Regions from separate parts of the Vreelandella sp. EE27 genome, predicted to be linked through region 2. Evidence: predicted binding sites of a transcription regulator. Region 2 holds the regulator's gene; the other holds the start of a gene.
What was found. Region 2 encodes FNR, which switches genes on or off when oxygen is low (the NO sensors DNR and NnrR bind a similar motif). Its sites were predicted from a motif close to TTGATNTANATCAA; they were not measured.
Positions count from the first base shown of each region.

Region 1: a site for FNR is predicted at 1,756-1,769, ahead of kdgD (5-dehydro-4-deoxyglucarate dehydratase). Genes of this name have one in related genera too.

Region 1 covers NZ_OZ309109.1:864,385-868,594, reverse strand. The annotation lists gene ACWHVV_RS04120 (enolase C-terminal domain-like protein) at 1-620, opposite strand, end outside; gene kdgD (5-dehydro-4-deoxyglucarate dehydratase) at 725-1,642, opposite strand; gene ACWHVV_RS04110 (tripartite tricarboxylate transporter permease) at 1,895-3,343, opposite strand; gene ACWHVV_RS04105 (tripartite tricarboxylate transporter TctB family protein) at 3,403-3,849, opposite strand; gene ACWHVV_RS04100 (Bug family tripartite tricarboxylate transporter substrate binding protein) at 3,933-4,210, opposite strand, start outside.
Region 2 covers NZ_OZ309109.1:667,534-671,743, forward strand. The annotation lists gene ACWHVV_RS03185 (putative nucleotidyltransferase substrate binding domain-containing protein) at 1-332, shown strand, start outside; gene ACWHVV_RS03190 (DNA polymerase III subunit epsilon) at 337-1,008, shown strand; gene ttcA (tRNA 2-thiocytidine(32) synthetase TtcA) at 1,093-1,995, shown strand; gene fnr (fumarate/nitrate reduction transcriptional regulator Fnr) at 2,003-2,743, opposite strand; gene hemN (oxygen-independent coproporphyrinogen III oxidase) at 2,780-4,189, opposite strand.

The DNA.
Region 1 (4,210 bases), 200 kb from region 2:
TTGAGCTTGAAGTCCTTGAAGCCGTAGCGGTCGTGAGCGGCCTCGGCCAGTTCGACGATACGCTGCGGCGTCATTGCCGCTTCGTCGCGCTGGCGATACCAATCGTGACTCACGCCTTCAGTACCACGCCTGAAATCCAGCGGTGTAGCATGTCCATCGCCAATAAAGAAGAGATAACCCAGCACGTCCACGCTGTCGCGCTGTTTGCCATTTCCCAAAAGCTCGGCGACGGGTACGTCCAAAAACTTGCCCAGCAAATCGAGCAAGGCCGCTTCAAGGGCGGCCACCGCATTGACGCGCAGCTCGAACGTCCAGGAGCCTTTGCCGAAATCCTCGAAGTCCGCGCTCTGACCGGCACTGTTCAAAGAGGCGACCACTGAGCGCAGCTTGCCAATCGACTGGCCAATCACACGCTCTCTGGACTGCTCGAGCGACTGCTGGATCGTATCTCCCCCCGGTGCTTCGCCCACGCCCACATTACCGGCACTGTCCTTAAGGATGATCAGGTTGCGAGTAAAGTAGGGAGAGTGCGCCCCACCGATATTGAGCAACATGCTGTCGCGACCCGCGACCGGGATGACACGCATTTCGATAATGGTGGGAGTACCCTGGCTTGGCATAAACACCTCTACATCAGTCTATCGTCGCGTAGACCTTTACTTATTCAATAGCGCAAGAGAAGCCCGCAAATAAAGCCACCTCTCTTGCAAGGCATGCCCATTTTTTAGAGCGACTTGGCATTCTCGACCAGCTTTTTGAGCTGGCTTACCTGTTCATCGTTAGGCATGGTCAAAGGCACTCTGACGTTACCCGCCGGGTAGCCTACGATGTCGGCACCGGCCTTGATCAGACTAACGGCGTAACCCGGGGTGGTATCGCGCAGCGTGACAAAGGGAATGAAAAACTCACGCGTCGCTTTACTGATAAAGTCGCTATCACCTTGACGCAGCGCCTTGTAAAACTTGACGGCCATGTCAGGGACGAAATTGAAGACCGCAGAAGAGTAAGTGCTCACCCCAATGGCCAGGTAAGCCTCCGCGATGATCTCGGCGGTAGGGACGCCCCCGACATAGGCCAAGCGATCACCGATCGTCTTGATCGTGATATTGAGCGATTGCATGTCGCCCTTGCCATCTTTCAAACCCACCAGGTTGTCACACTGCTCTGCCAACGACTTGACGGCATTGACGTTCAGGTAGCCATTGGCGCGGTTGTAGTAAATAACGCCCAGGTCGGTCGAATTACAAACGCTGGCCGCGTAATCGACGATGCCTTCTTGTGAGCACTCGGTCAGGTACGGAGGCATCAAAAGAATGCCGTCGGCACCGGCGTCCTGAGCGATCTTCGCATGCTGGCGAGCAAGCTCGGCGCTCTGACCGGCACTGGCGATGATGGGAACATGGCCGCCGATGGTTTCCACCGCTACTTCGACGACTCGACGGTACTCTTCAAGCGTTAAGTTGAAAAACTCACCGGTACCGCCCGCAACAAAAAGCGCAGAAACCTCATACTCTTTCAACCATAACAGCCGCTTACGGTAACTTTCGACATCGAACCCGCCATCGGAGTCGAAGTCCGTAATAGGAAATGACAGTAGACCATCAGTAATAGAAGCCTTGAGCGATTCTTTAGAGAAATTCATTGCGAGTCCCTTTTTGTTTATGCGGTAAGCCACCATAGCCGGCGGTGATAGGATTGACGCTCATCACCTGTGTATCGCCTATTGAGGCAACTGCGTTCAGCCTTGAGGCCATATTGTCATACATCATACAATCATTCTTCTAGACTTTAGGCTAAGGATTAACCGTCACCCTCTACCGCTTTACGACTTCCTTCTCATCTAACGTCTTGCTATAAGAAACGCCATTCAGTGCAGGCCGACTATTTAAATGATTTATTTAGCATCTTCTTCGACAGGCATTTTCTTTTTCTTTACCGCCGAGTATATCGACCAACAAATAAAGGCGGCTATCAAGGCAAAGAACGTTGCACTAACGGGCCTTTCCAAAAAGACCATCAAATCCCCACGACTAAGCAGCATGGCACGGCGAAAGTTCTCCTCCATCATGGGCCCAAGAATGAAGCCTAATAATAATGGTGCAGGTTCGAAGCCCAGTAACAAGAATACACAACCAAACACGCCAAACAGTGCGACCAGCATGATGTCCATGTCGGAGTAGTTGATGCTGTACACACCAATGACGATAAACAGGATGATGGCAGGATATAAAATGGGATACGGGATTTTTAAAAGCCTTACCCATAGCCCTACCATGGGTATATTGAGAATCAAAAGAAGTACGTTGCCGATCAAAAAGCTGATGACCAGCCCCCAGAAAAGATCCGGGCTATCGGAAATCACGTTAGGCCCTGGCGTAATACCGTGTATCAAAAGAGCACCCAGCATGAGTGCCATCACAGCGTCACCGGGTATCCCCAGCGTAAGGGTAGGAATAAACGCCGATTGAGCCGCTGCGTTATTGGCACTTTCAGGGGCAGTAATCCCTTCGATTGCACCCTTGCCAAACTTTTCCGGATTTTTCGAAATCCTTTTTTCCAACGCGTAGGCAATGAACGAGCCGATGGAGGTACCCGTGCCGGGTAGTATCCCGATACCTGTTCCGATACCCGTACCTCGCAACATGGGGAAAATGCTCTCCTTCATATCGCGCCGGGTTGGCAAGAGTGACCGAAAGGTAATCTTTTTATCGTTTTTGACTTGAACGACTTTACCTACGTTGGCGATGACTTCGGTCACCCCGAAAATCCCCATGGCGATCGCGACGATGTTGAGCCCGTCATAGAGGAACGTTAAACCGAAGGTATAGCGCTGAATACCCGTACTCACATCGGTACCGACAACGCCCAGAATCAACCCGAACACGACGGCGGCGAGTCCTTTTGCCGGCGACCCTTGTACTAGAATAGCGGCGGCTACGAGCCCCAAAAGCATCATGGCGAAATAGTCGGCGGAGTTGAAAGCCACGGCAAAATTCGCAAGCGGTGGCGCAAAGGCCGCCAGCACGATAACGGTAATGAAACTCCCCACGAAGGAAGCGATCGTGGTCATGAACAAGGCGACCCCGGCTCGCCCCTGCTTGGCCATGGGGTAACCATCGAGGCAAACGACCGAGGAAGAAGGCGTGCCGGGCAAGTTCAGCAGTATGGCCGCCGTAGAGCCACCGTATTGGGCGCCATAATAGATACCCGCCAACATGACCAGCGCCGTGGTGGCCGGTACGTAATAGGTCAAGGGAAGCAGCATGGAGATCGCCGCCAGGTGCCCTACACCGGGAATGACCCCGATGAACATGCCTACCGTGACCCCCAGGGCGCAGTACATGAGATTTTCGAGCGTAAAAGCAACGGATATACCAAGCGCCAAATTATTTAAAATTTCCATTAGAAACTCCAGGGAAAAAGGCGGATCGGCATATTAAGACCAACAATGAAAACGACATACGACAACAAACAAAGCGTTATGCCGATTAAAATCAGCCTGACGGGCCTGAACGCTTTCTCACTGACACCACATATCAATACCAGCGCCATCGTGGCGATAAAAACACCGGCCGGCCTCATCAAAAGAGCAAACACCAGGATAGCGACCGTGATACAAACCAACGCTCTATAGTTGATATTGGGAAACTCGCTGGCAGTCCTTGCTGAGAACCCCATGGTCGCCAAGCCAAGAAAGCCGAGCGAAAAACCCAGAAAGCGTGGTAAATACCCCGGCCCCATATTGCGAAGTGTTCCCATGCTGTAGTCCTGTGCCTGCCAAAGCACCAGCACCGATACGATGAGACACATTAATCCTGCAAGAAAATCTCTGTTGGTTATTACTCGCATGGTGCCTATCTCTTATCATCAGGGCGTAACATCCCGCTCCAAAGAGCAGGATGTATTTTTTATACAATGGACATTGATGATAATTACTGACCGATACCGGCGCTTTCGATGAAGCGCGCCAGCTCGCTTTTCTGCGTAGCCATCCATTCCTGAAGCTGCTCGGGTGAGTCGGATGGCCGAGCCTGGCCACCCTGCTCGGCGATTCTAGACTGGATCTCTTCTGTGGCAAGAATCGCGGTAAGCTCTTTTTGAAGCCGCTCGACGACCTTGGGCGGGCTACCGGCCGTTATCAAGATACCCTGATAAGTGCCGTCCAGCTCGCCTGGAAGGCCTAGCTCTCGAAAGGTAGGAATATCCGGCA
Region 2 (4,210 bases):
GCATCTTTCCCATCGTTCACGGCGTGCGCACCATGGCGCTGGAGCGGCGTATCGAAGCCGTGGGCACGCTCGAGCGCCTCGAAGCGCTGGCAGATGACGGCCGGCTGGAGAAGCGCTTTGCCGAGGACCTGGGCGAGGCGCTGGCGCTTTTCACGGAGCTTCGCCTGCGCCAGCAACTGGCCGAGGCGAAGGCGTCGACGAGCATCTCGACCAACCACGTGGTGGTGCAGCATCTTTCCTCGCTTGAGCGCGACCTGCTGCGCGAGGCGCTGCATATCGTCAAGGAGTTCAAGTCGCGGCTGACCCATCGCTATCATCTGGAGTACGCGTAGCCGTATGCGCTTCACGGACCGATACGCATCGCTTTTGGGCGGCTCGCTGCGCACGCTCGTCAAGCGCGAAAGCGACCGGCGCCGCTTCTCCGGCTCCGCCTTCGAGTGGCTTTTTCACCCCTACCTGGGCGAGGAGCTCGTGGCGCTGGCGTTCAGGTTTTCCCAGGATAGCGAGATTTTGAGCATCGCCGCGGTGGTGTTTGACCAGCGCCAGGTGTACACCCGCAGTGCCTGGGTCGCTACCCTGGCGGATGAGGCCCGAATAAAGCGCCGCCGCCAGCGTCCTTCCAATGACCAACACTGCATCGCCCGACACTGCATCGCCCAGCACCGAATCTTTGCGCCGCTCCCCCCGACGGCGGAAAACATCGCCGCACTTGCCGAGTTTATCGGCAACCGCCCGGTGGTGGGGTGGGGGCTTGGCAAGGCGCTGGTACCGATCAACCGGCTTTTCAACGCGCGGCTCGGCTTCGAGTTGCCCAACGCCCAGGTCGATGTGGCCAGGCTCTATCAGCGCAAGGCCCGGCGCTCGCCGGTAGAGCCCCAGGCGGCAAGCTTTAGTCAGGCGCTCAGCCACTCGCGGCTGGCGCTGCCCTGGCCGTCGCTTCTGGGCGAGGCCAGCGCCTGTGCGCTTTTGTACATGCGGCTCAAGCGCGACGCCGCGCTCGAGGTTTGAAGGCGCTCGAAGGCTTTGTTGGGTGGCAGCGGGAGTCTTGATAGAATAACGCCTTCACCACCCATCACCGGCAGTGCTTATACCATGCAACAACCCGATCATTTCGAGCCCGTCGTGGCCGAGGCCCCGGCCCCGGCAAGCTCAATCGAGCCAAGCGATGTGAAACAAAAGCGCGAATTCAACAAGTTGCAGAAAAGACTTCGCCGCGAGGTCGGCAACGCCATTCTCGATTATCAGATGATCGAAGAGGGCGACCGGGTGATGGTGTGCCTCTCTGGGGGCAAGGACAGCTATACCATGCTCGAGATCCTGCGCAATCTGCAGCGCAACGCCCCGGTCAATTTTTCGCTGGTGGCGGTGAATCTCGACCAGAAACAGCCCGGCTTCCCCGAGCACGTGCTGCCGCGCTACCTCGACAAGCTGGACGTCGAGTACCATATTCTCGAGCGTAATACCTACTCGGTGGTGAAGGAGAAAACCCCGGAGGGCAAGACGACCTGCGCGCTTTGCTCGCGGCTACGCCGTGGCTCGCTCTACGGGTTTGCCGAAGAGATCGGCGCCAACAAGGTGGCGCTTGGCCACCACCGGGAAGACATTCTCGAAACCCTTTTCTTGAACATGTTCTTCGGCGGCACGCTCAAGGCCATGCCGCCCAAGCTTTTGTCCGATGATGGCAGAAATATCGTGATTCGCCCGCTGGCCTACTGCAAGGAGGCGGATATCGCCGAGTTCTCCCGGCTGATGGAATTTCCGATCATTCCCTGCAATCTGTGCGGCTCCCAGCCGAACATGCAGCGTCAGAACGTCAAGGCGATGCTTGCCGAGTGGGATAAAAAGTACCCGGGCCGGCTCGAAAGCATGTTCAAAGCGGTGACCAACGTTGCCCCTTCGCAGCTGGCCGACCGGGCGCTGTTCGACTTCCAGGGCCTGGAAGCCAAACAAGCGGAAATGAAGGCCGGGCGTATTCAGGCGCTCAATGTAGGCTAACGGCGGGTCAGGCGGACACTTCTTCGTCGGCCAGGGTGGTCAAGCGGGCCATATCCAGAATGTTCACCTCGCGCCCGGAAACAGCGACCACCTGCTGCTGCTGGAGCCGGCTTAAAATCCGGCTGACCGTTTCCACTGCCAACCCCAGGTAGTTGCCGATATCCGCCCGTGCCATGGAGAGGCGGAAGCTATAGGGCGAGTAGCCGCGGCGGCGAAAACGATCAGAAAGCGTGGTGAGAAAAGCCGCCAGGCGCTGGTCGGCGGTCTTGCGCGATAAAAGGCGCATCATCCGCCGGTCGTCGCGAAGCTCCTTGCTCATGCTGCGGTAAAGCTGGCCTCTGAGCTCGGGCAGCTCCTCGGACAGCTTGTCCAAATGCTTGAACGGGATCTCACATACCGTGGTGGTTTCGAGCGCAATGGCGCTGCCCGGGTAGAATTCCTCGTCGATACCATCGAGGCCGACCAGCTCGCTTGGCAGGTAGAAGTTGGTGAGCTGGTCGTCGCCATTGCCTTCGCTGGTCACCTGCTTGAGGCTTCCCGAACGGACCGCGTAGACGCTGGAGAAGTTCTCGCCTTGATGAAACAGCGCCTCGCCCTTTTTGAGCGGCGCGCGGCGGCGGATGATGGCGTCGAACTGGCTTACGTCCTCGAGCTGCAGCGCTAGCGGTAAACAGAGCGAACTCAGGCTACAGGTTTGGCAGCGCGGCGCCTGTAGCATCGAGCGGCGTTGGCTGGCAGTGATGGACATCACCTTCTCCTCGTATGGCCGGGTACAAAGTATATATTATAATATTCTTGAATAACGCGCGGCGAACTGCTCTGTCAAGTAGGTATCGAAGGCCATGGCCAGGTGGCGGATCAGTAGCCGCCCGATCGGCGTAACGTTCAATACCAGGTCCTGGCGCGTAATCAGTCCGTCACGCTCGGCCTGGCGCAGGTTATCCAGCGCCTGGGCGAAGTAGGTGTCGGCATCGATCCCGAAACGCGTGCCAATGGCCGCCAGGTCCAGGCGCATATCGCACATCAGCCGCTCGATCACCTCGCGGCGAATGAGGTCGTCGGCGTTCAAGCGCACGCCTTTACAGGTGGCCAGTTTACCCTGATCCAGCGCCTTTGCGTAGTCATCCAGGGTGACCGGGTTCTGCGCGTAGACGTCGTCGACCCGGGAAATCGCCGATACCCCCAAACCGATCAAATTGCACTGCGCGTGGCTTGAATACCCCTGGAAGTTGCGCTGGAGCGTGCCGTTTTGCTGGGCGAGCGTCAGGCTATCATCGGCGCGGGCGAAGTGGTCCATGCCGATATGCACATAGCCTGCCTGGCCCAGCATCTCGATACTCATGCGCAAAATGGCGAGCTTTTCATCGGCGCCGGGCAGGTCAGCTTCGAGAATACGCCGCTGGGGCGCAAAGCGCGTGGGCAGGTGGGCGTAGTTGAACAGCGACAACCTGGCCGGGTTGAGCTCGATGATCTGAGCAAGCGTATCGGCGAAGCGCTGCTCGGTCTGGTGCGGCAGCCCATAGATCAGGTCCACGTTGAGCGAGCTAAAGCCCAGCCGGTGCGCCTCGTCCATCAGGGTTTCGGTGAGCCGGCGGGGCTGGACGCGGTTGATCGCTTTCTGGACCTCGATGTCCAGGTCCTGCACGCCCAGACTCAGCCGGTTGAACCCCAGCGACTGAAGATGGCGCAGGGTGAGAACGTCCGCCTCGCGCGGGTCGATTTCGATGGCGTAATCCCGCGCCGGGTCACTCGAGAGCCCGAAGCGGGCATCCATCCGGTCGATCAGGTCGCCCATCTGCGAGAGCGTCAAAAAGGTCGGTGTACCACCGCCCCAGTGAAGCTGCTGCACCGGACGCGCGGTATCCACGTGGCGCGCGGCCAGCACCATTTCCCGGTCGAGGCGGGAAAGATAGGGCTCGGCCAGCTGGCGATTCTTGGTCGCGATCTTGTTGCAGGCGCAGTAAAAGCAGATCTTCTCGCAAAACGGGATATGCACGTAGAGCGACAGCGCCCTTTGGCTCTCGTTGCTTCGCGCTAAAGCGTCGGTAAGATCCTCCGGGCCGAACGCTTCGTGAAAAGCGAGCGCCGTGGGGTAGGAGGTGTAGCGCGGCCCGCTTTTATCGTAGCGGCGCACGAGCGCTTCATCCCAGGCGGGAGCGGGTGACGAGGGGGCAGCGTGGGCGCAGGTCGACATAAAAGCTCCCGGGTAGGTGAA